3 regions of the Paenibacillus sp. GCM10028914 genome follow, and region 1 is predicted to be linked to each of the others. Evidence: riboswitches for the same ligand, from Rfam matches in the RefSeq annotation. Region 1 holds a riboswitch; each other region holds the start of a gene.
The links. Region 1 has a riboswitch for ZMP and ZTP ahead of rpiB (ribose 5-phosphate isomerase B). Riboswitches for the same ligand answer to the same signal wherever they lie in the genome.
Positions count from the first base shown of each region.

Region 2: it holds a riboswitch for ZMP and ZTP, as region 1 does, so the genes downstream of both, ACFQV5_RS17895 (DJ-1/PfpI family protein) here and rpiB (ribose 5-phosphate isomerase B) in region 1, are expected to answer to the same signal.
Region 3: it holds a riboswitch for ZMP and ZTP, as region 1 does, so the genes downstream of both, ACFQV5_RS10520 (bifunctional 5,10-methylenetetrahydrofolate dehydrogenase/5,10-methenyltetrahydrofolate cyclohydrolase) here and rpiB (ribose 5-phosphate isomerase B) in region 1, are expected to answer to the same signal.

Region 1 covers NZ_JBHTFO010000008.1:59,901-64,854, forward strand. The annotation lists gene upp (uracil phosphoribosyltransferase) at 1-280, opposite strand, end outside; gene glyA (serine hydroxymethyltransferase) at 579-1,829, opposite strand; gene ACFQV5_RS06800 (TIGR01440 family protein) at 1,889-2,476, opposite strand; gene rpiB (ribose 5-phosphate isomerase B) at 2,549-3,004, opposite strand; ZMP/ZTP riboswitch at 3,158-3,240, opposite strand; gene ACFQV5_RS06810 (low molecular weight protein arginine phosphatase) at 3,315-3,899, opposite strand; gene ACFQV5_RS06815 (manganese efflux pump MntP) at 3,945-4,505, opposite strand; gene ACFQV5_RS06820 (L-threonylcarbamoyladenylate synthase) at 4,648-4,954, opposite strand, start outside.
Region 2 covers NZ_JBHTFO010000017.1:79,953-84,906, reverse strand. The annotation lists gene ACFQV5_RS17905 (histidine phosphatase family protein) at 171-761, shown strand; gene ACFQV5_RS17900 (histidine phosphatase family protein) at 968-1,540, shown strand; ZMP/ZTP riboswitch at 1,766-1,845, shown strand; gene ACFQV5_RS17895 (DJ-1/PfpI family protein) at 1,885-2,481, shown strand; gene ACFQV5_RS17890 (hypothetical protein) at 2,900-3,208, shown strand; gene ACFQV5_RS17885 (GNAT family N-acetyltransferase) at 3,270-3,797, shown strand; gene ACFQV5_RS17880 (NUDIX domain-containing protein) at 3,815-4,114, shown strand; gene ACFQV5_RS17875 (DUF6756 family protein) at 4,151-4,645, shown strand.
Region 3 covers NZ_JBHTFO010000012.1:41,478-46,431, forward strand. The annotation lists gene ACFQV5_RS10505 (Na+/H+ antiporter subunit A) at 1-217, opposite strand, end outside; gene ACFQV5_RS10510 (hypothetical protein) at 471-695, shown strand; gene ACFQV5_RS10515 (hypothetical protein) at 711-986, opposite strand; gene ACFQV5_RS10520 (bifunctional 5,10-methylenetetrahydrofolate dehydrogenase/5,10-methenyltetrahydrofolate cyclohydrolase) at 1,153-1,998, opposite strand; ZMP/ZTP riboswitch at 2,070-2,147, opposite strand; gene ACFQV5_RS10525 (hypothetical protein) at 2,202-2,381, opposite strand; gene ACFQV5_RS10530 (sucrose-specific PTS transporter subunit IIBC) at 2,504-3,916, opposite strand; gene ACFQV5_RS10535 (glycoside hydrolase family 32 protein) at 3,939-4,954, opposite strand, start outside.

The DNA.
Region 1 (4,954 bases):
CAGGAAGCAGCTTAACTACACCATCCAGCATCCCAAGACCGGCACGCAAAATCGGGATAAGACCCAGCATACGTCCCGAGATCACTTTACCTTCTGTCTCAGCGACTGGAGTCTGTACTGCAATGGATTCCAGCGGTATATCACGAGTAATTTCATAAGCCATCAGTGTTGCAACTTCGTCAACAAGTTCGCGAAAGTCTTTCGTGTTAGTCCGCATGTCGCGGATAAATGTCAGTTTGTGTTGAATCAATGGGTGATCACAAATCACCAATTTTCCCATGTCAGGTCCCTCCGGTAAGTACGAATATGTTCTTCAATATGGATATGAATTCTAGTGATCTCCATAAATCCTAACTATTATATCACTCTCCGCTTTGATTTTACACCTGCAAGCGTCATGATTCCTTTTGTCTAATAATGGGCACGAAATCATGAATACACCCTAGCATACTATGTTTTCCATTTTGTCAAAAAAAGATGCCCATTCTTTCAATTTCGCAAAAAAAAGTCCCCGCCTTCAACGAAGACGAGGACTCGGACAAGGCTAAAGCCTTAAGTCTGCCAAATTATCTATTTAATTAATATTTCATTTCTGGGTACAAAGGATACTTCTCTGTCAGTTCAGCCACCATGCGGCTTGCTTTAGCAAGTGTTTCCTCGTCATTTGGCTGACGCAGGGTAAGAGCAATGATCTTACCGATCTGAACCATCGCTTCTTCATCCATACCGCGGGAAGTTACAGCCGGCGTACCAATGCGGATACCGCTTGTTACGAAAGGACTTGTAGGATCGAACGGAATCGCATTCTTGTTCACTGTGATTCCGATGGAATCAAGAACCTTCTCCGCATCTTTACCGGTAATGTCGAGGTTACGCGTATCAACCAGCATCAGGTGATTGTCGGTTCCGCCGGACACGATGTTAAGTCCTTCGGAAATTAACGTTTCCGCCAATACTTTAGCGTTCTTCACAACTTGCTGCGCATGCTCCTTGAAGGATGGTTCGAGCGCTTCACCCAGAGCAACTGCTTTGGATGCGATCACGTGCATAAGTGGTCCACCTTGGGAACCTGGGAATACAGCTTTATCGATCGCTGCTGCCCATGGCTGCTTACAAAGAATCATACCGCCACGTGGTCCGCGCAGTGTTTTGTGTGTTGTTGTCGTTACAAAATGTGCATGCGGTACTGGGTTAGGATGCAGACCTGCAGCAACAAGACCCGCAATATGAGCCATATCAACCATGAACAACGCACCTACGTCGTTCGCGATAGAAGCCAGTGCTTCGAAATCGATTGTACGCGGATATGCACTTGCGCCTGCAACGATCAGACGTGGACGGTGCTTGAAAGCCGCTTTGCGTACTTCGTTGTAGTCGATAAGGAACGTATCTTCCTGAACACCATAAGCAACAAAGTTATACAAAAGACCAGATGCATTAACAGGACTTCCGTGGGTCAAGTGCCCGCCGTGTGCCAAATTCATACCAAGTACAGTGTCACCAGGCTTCAATGCAGCCAAATATACAGCCATGTTCGCCTGTGCTCCAGAGTGAGGCTGAACGTTGACATGTTCTGCACCGAACAATTCTTTTGCACGGTCACGAGCCAGATCTTCCACAATATCAACACGTTCACAACCGCCGTAGTAACGTTTGCCTGGGTATCCTTCAGCATATTTATTAGTCAGTACGGAACCCATCGCTTCCATAACTGCTTCACTCACGATATTCTCGGAAGCGATAAGCTCAATATTGCTGCGTTGACGTTTCAGTTCCAAATTCATAGCTTCCAGGACAGCCGGGTCTTGCTTACGCAAATTCTCCATCATTAAAGGTTCCTCCCCAAAATTAAATAATTATATGGTACATCATCAATCACAGCCCAAACTTAATCACATGCTGATGAATCGTTCTCCTGCTCCAACCGATACTTGGCCCTCTCCCCGCCGATTAGCTTCGGTCTCGTGAAAGCCGCAGTCACACGCGCCTCTCCGATATACCGGATACTTGGGCGAAAAGGTACCGCAACACGGCGCAGATGCATTCCAATCATCGTCTCACCGATATCTACGCCAGCATGAGCTAAGATACTCTCTGCAAGACACGGGTCTTTAAAACGGCGATAAGCCGCAGAAGCCATGGAACCGCCCGCATGCGGAACCGGTACAGCAGCAACTTCTGTTAGTCCCAAGTGTTCAAGCAATTCGCGCTCCACCACAAGTGCACGGTTCAAATGCTCGCAACACTGAAAAGCGGTGTAAAAACCATACGCTGTTTGTACTTCCATAATGGCATCCAGCACTTGATTAGCTGTTTCGAGCGCTCCACCGGTACCAATCCGGCGACCCACAATTTCACTAGTGCTCGTTCCAACAACCAGCACCTTGCCTGGTCCAAGACTTGCAGCCTCGGCTAACTCTTTCACAACTGTCACGGTTTGCTCTTTCAACGCATGATCAATCGGGTAATCTGTCATGTCACAGCCCTCCATGGAGTTCGTCTGAATGCAACTGCTTTATGCAAAGTTACCGTCATTCCTGGAATGAACTTACTTCTTCAAGTAACGTTCCTCGATCGCTTTAATCTTGTTCACTCTGCCCACATGCCGCTCACCTTGACTAAACTCCGTTTCAAGCCAAGCGGTTACGATTTCTGCTGCGAGTCCAGGTCCTACCACTCGTTCACCGAGAGCAAGCACGTTGCTGTCATTATGCTCACGGGTAGCTTTTGCCGAAAACACATCATGCGTCAGCGCACAGCGGATGCCCGGCACCTTGTTCGCTGCAATACTCATACCGATTCCCGTTCCGCAGATTAGAATTCCACGATCAGCCTCTCCGGAAACAACCTTCTCGCATACCGGAAGCGCGTAATCAGGATAATCTACCGAATCAGAACAACCACAGCCCAAATCTTCAACCTCATGTCCAAGGCTACGAATGACCTGTGAAATTTCTTCTCTCAAACGAATACCGGCATGATCTGTGCCCAATGCGATTTTCATATGAAAAACCCCCTAATAAGTTTCATCTTTTGTCTTTCGCATTTTTGCAGAATATCGCAAAACGCGCGTACAACAACTTGTATCATTATAACCCAAATTGTCATCAAAAGACGAAAAAAAGAGCAGTCCGCGCACGTGAAATGTGCACCAAATGCTCTTTGCCCAGGCGACCGGCCGTATGTTTCCGGTGCTCCATCGTGGTTTCATCCACTTCGTCGCCAGTTACACCGGAATCCGTGTTTTTCCCCTTCATCTTAAATCAAACGCTGAGGAAAAGCAACGGATAATTTGCGTATATGTGATCCAATTCCTATTTATTCTCAAGATCCAGTTTGTCCAGTAAGCGAAACAACGCTGAACGGATTTCCGCTGCCGTTGCCTCATAATCCTCGAGAGAGCCGCCGAATGGATCGGAAATATCAAAGCTCGGAATCCGCTGTCTGAGTTCAATAAGTCTTACTTTATCCTGCTCCAGCAACTCGCCGCCAAGAGATCTCGTCATCTCCATCGACGCGAGAAGACTGTCCTGTTCTTGCAAATCACGAAGCACCCGCTCATCATTCTCAACGTATTCCTTTAACGTGTGAACTTTGTCCGCAGCATAGGGGAACTGACGAATCGCGTACTGCTTATGGGATAATGTCAATGTCAGAATAAGATCTGCCCATTCCACCAAATCTATGCTTAAAGGTTTAGATGTCAATCCATCCTCGATTTGCTGATCCCGAAGCACCGACTCCGCATGTGATGAAATCGGCATTCCTTCAATAGCTGCAACACCAGCAGAACGTACCTCAAGGGCGATTCCTCTCCCCTTGGCAAGTTTACGCAGCATACCTTCAGCCATCGGACTGCGACAGGTGTTGCCGGTACAAACGAACAATATGTTTTTCACGGTCTCCACCTCCCCTAAATTGTATACTTTACTGCCGTTATTGTATCAAAATATAAACATCAAACCAAATGCAAGCAGAATGACGCCGCCTAACATTTCTCCGTATTCACCAAGTTTGCTAGCTGCCTGCCGACCAATTGTCAGCCCTAAGATGGACATAAGCCCGCCAATAACACCAAATGAAATGACAATCGGCAGCATATCTTTCACAAACATCCCCAGCGAGACACCTACTGAGAAGGAGTCGATACTGACGCTGAGTGAAAACAGTAGCATGCCGAGCAGCGTTGTGGGATTTACAAACCCTCCCTCTTCTTTTCGAAAAGAGTTCCAGATCATATGTCCACCAAGAAGCACAAGGAGACCTCCTGCGGCAAACCCCGTAACTTGTCCGAGCAAAGCTCCAACATATCGGCCGGCAACCAGCCCGATCAACGGCATGATCATATGAAAAAAGGCGATCAGTAAACTGATCATCAGGATATGTCTCAGCCGGATACCTCTCATGCCAACGCCAATTCCTAATGAAAATGCATCAAGCCCGAGCGCCACAGCCATAATTAAGATGGTCGCGAGCTGCCCTGATTGGATTGAAGTTTCCAACATCTGAATTTCCCCCAAGTCCCTATGGTCTTGTACACCATATGCGGACAAGGGGCGATTCATACCTGATTTTGCATCGAGGGGGTCAGAGAGAAACCCGTCCTAATCATGCGGCCTCACCTAATTTATCGTGGCAGCAACCTCATTAATCCATTTCATCTGCTAGTAAAATATGATGGCCTGCCGCCTTAAGCAGCCGGTTCATCACTGCGGCGCCAAGGCCTTTCTCCGGGCAGGATTCAGCCAGGAGAAAGGTCGCGCCCTCTTCATCGAATTGGCGCAGCCCGGCGTAAAGCCGCTTAGCCGCTTCCTCAGGTGCGGCCAAGCTGCCGAGCGAGACGACGACGTCTGCGCGGTAGTGACCGATGTGCTCGTCGAACGACAGCACACCGGTCTTTTCTCCGCGCGCCTTCGCGGCGTCAAGCTCGGCCTGGATCTTGGCGGACACAGCG
Region 2 (4,954 bases), on a different contig from region 1:
TATAAGATTATATTCATGCATCGGGCAAACGCCCTCGGTCCGGCAGGGGGGATTTCAGAAAGCGAATACAGCCGGACAACATTACACTGGCTAAGTCTGGCGATCCGTCGCATTCGCGCCTTAAGCTAGTGAGGGTCGTGAATATAAAGACGTTAGCTGAAACCATTGCAATGTTGATTAAAGAAAGTGGTGAGATAGAAGTAGTGGAAACCAAATTGTATTTTGTTAGACACGCAGAGTCTGGATATGTAGAAGGTAAAGAAAGAACCAGAGGATTATCAGAAAAAGGAAAAGGAGATTCACAAACGATACTAGAAATTTTTAAATCGGTACACATAGAGATTTTTGTCTCAAGTCCTTACATGAGATCAATCGAAACGATCCGACCAACATCAAATGATCAACATAAAGAGATAACTATAGAAGAAGACTTACGTGAAAGAATCATTGGTGAATTTACCTCAGTTACGTTTAAGGAAGCAAAGCATCGCGTATTTGAAGATATTGATTATTCTTTCCCAGGAGGAGAGTCTAGTAAAGAGGCGCAATTGCGTGCAATTACCGTCATTGATAGGATCATTGAAATTCATCAAGGAAAGAAGATTGTAGTTGGAACACACGGTGATATCATGACATTGATATTGAATTACTTTGATAAACAATATGGGTATAGCTTTTGGGAATCGACTACAATACCTGATATATACAAATTAAGATTTAAAGATCGAGATTTAATTGAAGTGACGAGAATGTGGGAGTAAATTCATCTGTGAGAATCGAAGATTCTCGTCTTATAACAACACATCTACGCTTCGACCTTCGCCCTTGATCCGCAAGATGGGAGTGCAGTGGAGGATTCAGCTCACAACCCTGCGAGGCTAAGTTTTCGACCCGGCGCTAAGCGCCTTAAGCGACGTTATGTGAAATCACAGTAAAGTACATATGATAGCGACTTAAGGAGGTCTGTATGATAACCACAATCTATATGGTTAGGCATGCTGAATCACCATACGATGAAGGGAATGAGAGAACAAGAGGACTTACCGCAAAGGGTAAGTTGGATGTTGAAAAAGTAACGAAGTTACTTATTGATGAAGGAATAGACATAATTATTTCAAGTCCATATTCTCGAGCCGTACTGAGTGTTGAGGGATTGGCTCAACACTTAAACTTAGAGATAGAAACTTTTGAAGATCTTAGGGAACGTCAATTTGCTTCAGATTATATTATTGATCTAATGTCTAATATTAGAAATAACTTCTACAACCCTGAGTATGCACTACCAGGTGGTGAATCTAACGCAGATTGCCAGAATAGGTCAATCGGAGTGCTCAAAACCATATTAAAAGAACACCAAGGGAAGAAAATTGTTCTTGGAACACACGGTCTTGTAATGACTTTGATGATGAATCATTTTGATACTAATTATGGCTTGGAGTTCTTAGATCAATTAAAGAAACCGGATATCTATAAAATGCAATTTGAAGATCTAGAATTAAAAGAAGTAATCAGAATGTGGAAGGAATGTGACATTACATAAAATCGAACAAGCCGCCGCGTTCCCTGGAGTAAAGTCGAGGAAGTATATGCCGGGACATATCGGCACCACCTAACTGCATCGTGGCGATTTGCTACGCAGCCTTAAGGTGGGGGACGTCGTGAACACGGTAACGTTATAAGAAATGATCGCAAAGGGCCATTAAAAACAATTTCATGTTCGATATATTGATATCTCTAAATTGTAAGATATAATTAACTTCAAGAATATGGTATGTGTAACTGGCGAGAACGTAGATAACTACGGTGGAGCACATACTTCATATGCCGTTCGCCTGGGCAAAGTATTTGGTCTTATGAGATCAAGTACTTATTTTATTTTAGGAGATGGTCTGGGTGAATAGAACAAGGAATGTAGCGGTATTATTGTATGAGCATGTAGATGGTTTAGATTTTTGTGGAGCATTCGATGTATTTGCTACCGCGAGCAATTGGGGAAAGGATTTTAATACTTATACTGTGAGTGAGAAAGCTGGGTTAATAAATACGATTAGTTCGTTTGCAGTTTCCCCTAAATATAATTTTAACGATTGTCCTCAACCTGATATTTTGGTTATCCCTGGAGGCATAGGATCTAGAACAGAAATGAATAATGAGGTTTTAACATCATGGATCAATAGTATTTCTAAAGATACAGAACTTGTATTATCCATTTGTACGGGTGCGCTATTGTTAGCAAAGGCAAATCTGTTAAGTGGACTAAAGGTAACAACGAATAGAAGGGCAATGGATTTATTAGCACAAGTGGCACCTAAGGATTGTGAAATAATAGATGACATCAGGTATATAGACAATGGTAAGATAGTGATGTCGGCTGGTGTTACTGCTGGAATTGATGCTTCTCTCTATGTTGTATCAAGACTATTAGGAGTAGAGAGAGCAATAGAAACAGCATCAAGATTAGAGTATATATGGAATCAGTAACTGACCAAGAAGGGAATACCTATCCAAGCCAATTGTATGGACCAAGTGTTAGCGCACTTGGTCTTTATTAACTACAATATGCGTATGGGGATTGTTCAGAAAATTTTGAGGGATTATTTGAACTAGATTTAGAGAAATTAATATCTGGAGAGTTCAAGTGATTCGGATATGCGGAAAGTAGTGAAAGTAATAAAACCATGCATAAGTGATATAGATTATCAACATAAAGCAAACACACAATAATTCATATAACAACATATACATGCATAATAGCCTTGGCTCGTAGATACAAGAAACGTTATAGGAAATCAGCATAGAATCGAAAAGTACCTATGCCAACCACAATGGGAATGTGGAATGAAGTTAAAGTCAGTTAATTGAGAAAGCGTTGATTAACAAAGAAAGGATGATTGTTAAAATGCGTAAATGGTTTTTATCAGGATTGTTACTCGTATTTATATCATTAATTATAGTTTGGATAACACAAATGTATGAAATATTAGTTTTCTTTAATATGTCACTAGGGATGATTAGTCTAGCAATAGCCCTATATATTCAAATCGGATTAAAGTGGTTGTATAACTATAACGAGTTTAGAAACAATCATAACGGAGCAGATTACCAGGAGAAGAATCGATTAAAATACAAGTTCATAATGTTTGGTTTTCCTAATATAGTGGTTGGAGGGATTGTAAATGAGGTTTTTGATATCTGGCCTTGGAATTAGCTGAGAAGAATGTTGGATTTCCGTTATATGAAATCGGAGCACTTACTAAGGAGGATTTATGATGCACATAGAAACCTCGAGATTAATAATTAGAGACCTCATAATGAAGGATTGGACAGATGTACATATATATGCGTCTAATCCTAAAGTAACAGAATATACGATTTGGGGACCAAACAATGAAGATGAAACTAAAGCATACGTCAATGAACAAATTGAAAAACAACAAACAATTGACCGAACCGATTTTGAACTTGCAGTAATATTGAAAGATACGAATCAATTAATAGGTGGATGTGGATTTTATATTAAAGAGTTAAATGCAGAAATCGGTTATTGCTTTAATCCAGATTACTGGAAAAATGGATATGCAAGTGAAGTATCAAAAGCAATGTTAAAGTTAGCATTTGAAAAATTCAAAGTACATAGAGTTTATGCAACATGTCGTCCAGGTAATATTGGATCTGCAAAGGTTTTAAGTAAAATTGGAATGAAAAAAGAAGGCCATTTAAGAGAACATATATGGGCTAAAGGGAAATTTCATGATTCATATTTATTTTCCATTTTAGAGAATGAATATACAGAATAGTGCCTTAGGAGATGAGAATGAACACTCGATTAATGTCTACCGCATTTCTATATTATAATGACAAAATTTTGATGATGAAACGATCTGCAAATAGGAAGCTTGCCCCAGGATTATGGACAGGAATTGGGGGACATATCGAACCTGATGAGATGAACAATCCCGAACTTGCTTGTATAAGAGAAATATATGAAGAAACTGGAATTGAAAGTGATCGATTATCTGATAGTATAAGAGACTCTAAAATTATTATCAAAAGAAGTCATCCTCATCATACGACCAACCCTGTGAGGCTAAGTCCTTTAGGAGCGGTCGCGTAAGCTTTACAACAAAAATTAATGAACGGAGTTTCAGAGATGAATAATTTATCTGTTCGCTTTGAAATAGAAGAAGTATGTAAGAAACACAACATTCCGAAATACAGATTTTGTGAAGTTAGTAAGAATCAATGGAGAAGTATTTTGAATAATATTGAAGATGCTTTTTTAATTAAAACTCATTATACCCAGGGCTTACACTTGGGATTCAATAGACTCAAAGAACCCAATTTTAGTTTTGGTTTAGTTAATGCAACTTATAAGTTTTTTGAGTATTTTGATCAGGACGAAACTATTTGGTTCATTGCTGAGGACCTTCATGACAAGATGTGGATCTATGAAGGGGAAAGTAGTGTGATTTTTAATCAAGTAATTCCAGAGCTATATCATCTTAGAGATTATTATTTAGTATCTAAGAAATATAAATGGCTTTTTAATGAGAATCATAATGGAATATGTGTCTCAGGAGAATTGATTATAGATAGAATGAAGGCATTCGTTGAAGATCATAGTCAAATGATAGTAATTACTTGAATGTGATTTCGAGGAATAAGCAGAACACAAATGCATGAGCTCTGATAGATTTAAGAACGGAATATTGGTTGCTCTTGGTGATCATGATTAAAAACAGTGTTGTAAGATGTATCATACATCGGCTAACACTGTTTTTTTGTTGTCAAAACTCTTTTTTCTGTACATAGATAAGCTTTAAAAGTTAGATGAAGTGTTATGAATATCAAAAACACTCATTTTTTATTCAGTTTTAATTAAGAACTATTTAATGTTTATCTGCTAAGTTACTTATATCACTTACGGCAGACCTTTAGTGCTGTCGAAGTACAC
Region 3 (4,954 bases), on a different contig from region 1:
TGAAATTGATGCCTAAAGAAGGTATCCATCGTAAGGTAGAGAGTACTTCTCCCCCCTCCTGTACCGAAGGAATCCTGCTGATGAAATAGGCGAACAAAATCGCAGGGACAGGCAGGATAAACCATCCTGTGTGTATTCGTTTCATAAACTTGTAAAACAGAGGTACCAAAACGGCAAAAAGAATAGGTACCATAATGGCGACGTGAAGCAGCGACAAGTTGATTCCTCCTTAGCCCAAAAATGTAATCTTTCCTTAGTATTGCCAAAATTATTACCAATACATAGATCGTAAGACCAAAAAAACGCAAAAAGAGCCCGCTGTTGGCAGGCTCCTCCGGTTATTTCCATATATAGTTCGCGTTCAGTCTCAAACTGAGAATCAGTATAGCTTAATTTTGGCGCTTTTGTCAAAAGAATTATGAATGAAAAATCTGAGATGGGGAATCACTCTTAGGTGAGGAGTGATAATAATGATTACCCGGAAAGTCACCGTTTGTGTTACGCTGTTCGCCTTTCTAATCATCGGGGCAGCGTTGATGGACAGGCATATTAACCGAATACATTACCCTGAATCAAACCTAGAGCCATTTAGCTATACAGATCATTTAAACAATCGCAGCCTAAAAGAAACAAACAATGGTGCCGCGTCCTTTTATCCGCGAGAATACATCAGAATCATCCGTACAACCGAGTAATTCAGGCCCACTTGATTACAGACTTTTGAAAGCTTTAATGAAGCTGGCTGGGTTATCTTTAACCGTATACGAATATACACCTAGCTTCGTATGCAGATAAAGAAATCCACCCGTTTCCCCCATCTTACGATAAGACACGTCAAACACATCGGTTATCGGAAACTCACGATACTGAGTTACGATCTTATCATTATACAAATATAAAGTACGGTTTTCCTCAATCGTTCTTTGTTCCGTACTTCCAACTTCTCTCCGGATTTTATAATAGGGCTGTACAGCTAACCACTCCATATTTGCCCTCCTGTTCGTAAGTTCAAGAATGTAGTCTCAGGGTATTCGTACTTAGCAATCATTGTAGCATAATCTTAATCAATTCAAAATTTTCATATGAAAAGAAACAGCTACTCATCCATACAGGATAAATAGCCGTCTCATGATACTTACATTGTTGTTACGTTTAATTCACGGTCTTCTCCGCAGCATCAACCGTATGCTTCAGTAATGTAGCGATCGTAACCGGCCCAACACCACCGGGAACAGGAGTTATCGCACTTGCACGCTCATAACAAGCATCGTAATCACAATCTCCGATATTGCCTTCATTGTATCCAGCATCCATAATAACTGCGCCTTGCTTGATCCAATCTCCTTGAATGAAGTTAGGTTTTCCGACTGCCGCCACAACGATATCCCCTTGGGATACCAGTTGGTCTAAATTTTGCGTTCTGGAATGACAAATGGTCACGGTAGCATTCCGATTCAGAAGCATCATTGACACCGGCTTTCCGAGAATCGGACTTCTGCCTACAACGACAGCGTGCTTTCCTTCCATCGGAATCTGGTATTCGTCCATAATTGCCAGAATAGCTGCTGGCGTACAGGAAGGAAAGGCTGCCTGCCCAAATGCATTTTGAGCAAATCCAAGCATGGTAACACCGTCTACATCTTTTTCAATCGAGATTGCTTCAAAAGCAGCGCGTTCATCAATATGATGCGGGACCGGATGCTGAAGCAATATACCGTGAACAGACGGATCATTATTTAGATCACGAATAACGTTAATTAATTCTTCCGTAGAAGTTGAGCTTTCCAGCACTACACGTTTGGAATCGATCCCGAGTCTCTTGCAGGCATTCCCCTTCATTCGAACGTATGTCTCTGAGGCAGGGTCATCACCGACAAGTATAGTTGCCAAACAAGGCGTAACTCCATTCTGTACCAATTGTTCGACACGCTCTTTCAATTCCTCTTTAATACGATTTGCGACTTGATTACCATCCAAGATCAATGGTTCATTCTTCATGTTTACCAGCCCTTTCGACAAGTTATGTTTATAAAACACAAAGAGGTAAGGAGATTCTTCGAGAATCTCCTTACCTCTGCCCAGGCGTACGGCTGTTATCTATGTGCTCCCTCATGGTGTTCCATGCTACGCCAGTTACACATAGTGACTTTTGTTAAATATATCACGTTTTGAAGCAATGCGCATCTATCTTTGGGATGTTATTATTCTTTTTTTCGGCGGTTGAATCGATCCATCACTTCTAGTGCTACGATAAACAAGACGAATAAAATGAACATGGATATAGATCTGTAATAGTCGATTAATCCGAACTGGGGCGCGATCCCGGCAGTGATGCCGACAATCACTATGCCAAGCACAGATAGCTTCCAACCTCTAAACATGATGCACGACTCCTCACATTTAAGCTTTCTGTCACTCATTATACAATGTTCTCCAGCAGAAGTAACTTCTTCTCCGTACAAGAAAAAAGCTCGCCAGCAATGCGGCGAGCTTTCTATATCTACTATTTATTTTTCAAACTCAGTTCATCCAGCATTTTATCATTAAACCCAAAGAACCAGGTTAATGCAAATGCTATTGCCATGGCTACTATGTTACAGAGGATATAAAGTGGAAGCTGGCTATTCAAGTAAAGGAGCGTTCCTGGTATAACGGTGACTGCCATACCAGTAGCTTTAAGCTGGAATAGCGATGCCATGAATCCGCCTACACCCCCACCGATTAAACCCATAACAAACGGCTTAACATAACGCAGGTTGACACCAAATATAGCTGGTTCTGAAATACCCAATAATGCGGAGAACGAAGACGGGAACGACAACGCTTTCAGCTTCTTATTCTTCGTCTTCATGCCTACTGCAAGACAAGCTGCGCCTTGAGCAGCCATCGCGCTTGTGACGATTGCGTTAAATGGATTGGCTCCTGTCCGCTCAAGTAATTGGATCTCCAAAAAGTTAAAGATATGATGCACACCCGTAACGACAATAATCTGATTAAGGAAGCCAATGAGAAGTCCTGCCAAACCGAAAGGAAGTTCTAACACGAACGTTGTTGCGTTCAGAACGATTTCTTCAACTGAATGGAATACGGGACCAATCGCGAATAGTCCAAGAATAATCATGACAACAAGGGTTAAGAATGGTGTTACGATCAAATCAATGGCTTCAGGAATTCTCTTTCTAAGAAAACGCTCAAATTTCGCACCTAGTAATCCCATAAAAAAAGCTGGCAGAACGGACCCTTGATATCCAACAACCGGTATAAATCCAAGGAATATAAGTGCTTCTGATGACCCATTAGCTACTTCATAAGCATTAGGTAATGCAGGATTTACAAGCATCAAGCCTAAGACAATCCCGAGGACCGGACTACCGCCAAATACTCTGAATGCGGACCAAGCAACCAAAGCAGGCAAGAACGCAAATGCCGTATCCGTTAGCACCTGTGTAAAGAGCAGGAAGTTCGGTGAAATATCAGCTGGTGTTGCACCAAACCACGCAAGCACCTGTTCTTGTGTCAGTAACCCCCGAAGTCCCATAAATAATCCTGTTGCAACCAATACGGGGATAATCGGAACGAATACGTCACCGAAAGTACGAATTGCACGTTGAAAAGCATTCCCTGATTTCTTTGATTCGCTTTTTAACGCCTCTTTACTTGTGCTTTCTAATCCAAGGTTTTCGACCTCTTCAAATATTTGATTAACCGTACCGGTACCAAAGATAATCTGATATTGGCCCGAGTTAAAAAAAGCGCCTTTAACCTTCTCGATATTCTCTACCTTTTTCTGATCAATCTTCTTCTCATCGTGAACCATAATACGAAGCCTTGTTGCACAGTGAGCAAAAGAAGCAATATTCTCTCTCCCGCCAATTGCTTCTACTACTGATTTTGCAATATCATGATTATTCGCCATTCTTCCTTCTCCCCTTTTATTATTAGTCTACTGCTTGTGCAAGATCCCATTTTGTCATTGTCATATGTGCACTGCCCTCTTCAGTGAAGAAGCGAATTTCCTCGCTGCCTGATTGCGGAAATATCCTGCTCGTGAATACCTCTTCGCCATCATTTATAAAAACCTCAACAGAGGATGTATCTACAAAAAGGTGAAATTTAATGTTCTCACTATCCAACCTACACGATCTAATCGCATTGTTTGTACCGTCACTCAGATTGCCAGACTCTGCGCGATTTAGCGTTATTTTTTTGTTGGTTTTATCATATCGAATGATCGTCTGCTCTTGCTGACTCGCACGAATGACAATCCCAACCGCAGCAGCCTTCACAGCACTAAACTCGCATACCATTTCGAAGGTTGTACCTCTTACTCCCTCATAGGTTCGAACCTCATTCTCGATCATATCTTGTATTACAATCGACCGCCCCCGAAGCTTCTGCAATTCCGGTACAGGCTGTTGAATCAGTTTTCCATGACGAATTTTAAGCTCCCTCGGAATCGTTAAGCAATGCGCCCATCCATGGGAATCCGTTGGGTAAGCAACCTCAGCCTGACCCATCCAAGCTATCATTATCCGGCGTCCTTTCTCATCAACCATCGTTTGAGGTGCATAAAAGTCAAATCCTCGATCCAGTTCCTCAAACTCTCCATGATCCAACTCCAAGGTTTTTCGATCTAGCGGCTTCCCGATTAAATAACCAGATTGATATATATTCTGAAATCTGTCTTGCTCTGGAGTTAATCCCTGTGGAGAAAAGATGAATACCCCCTTTCCCTCCAATTCAAAATAATCAGGGCATTCCCACATGTATCCGAAATGACCTAGGTTTGTCTTGATCTCTCCTTGATACCGCCATTCTTTAAAGTCAGAAGATTCATACACTACTGCTGCTCCAGTTAAATCTTCTCTTTGGGCACCGATGACAAAGCGATACATATCATCGTCTTTCCAGACCTTAGGGTCACGAAAATGATCGGTATAACCTTCGGGAACAT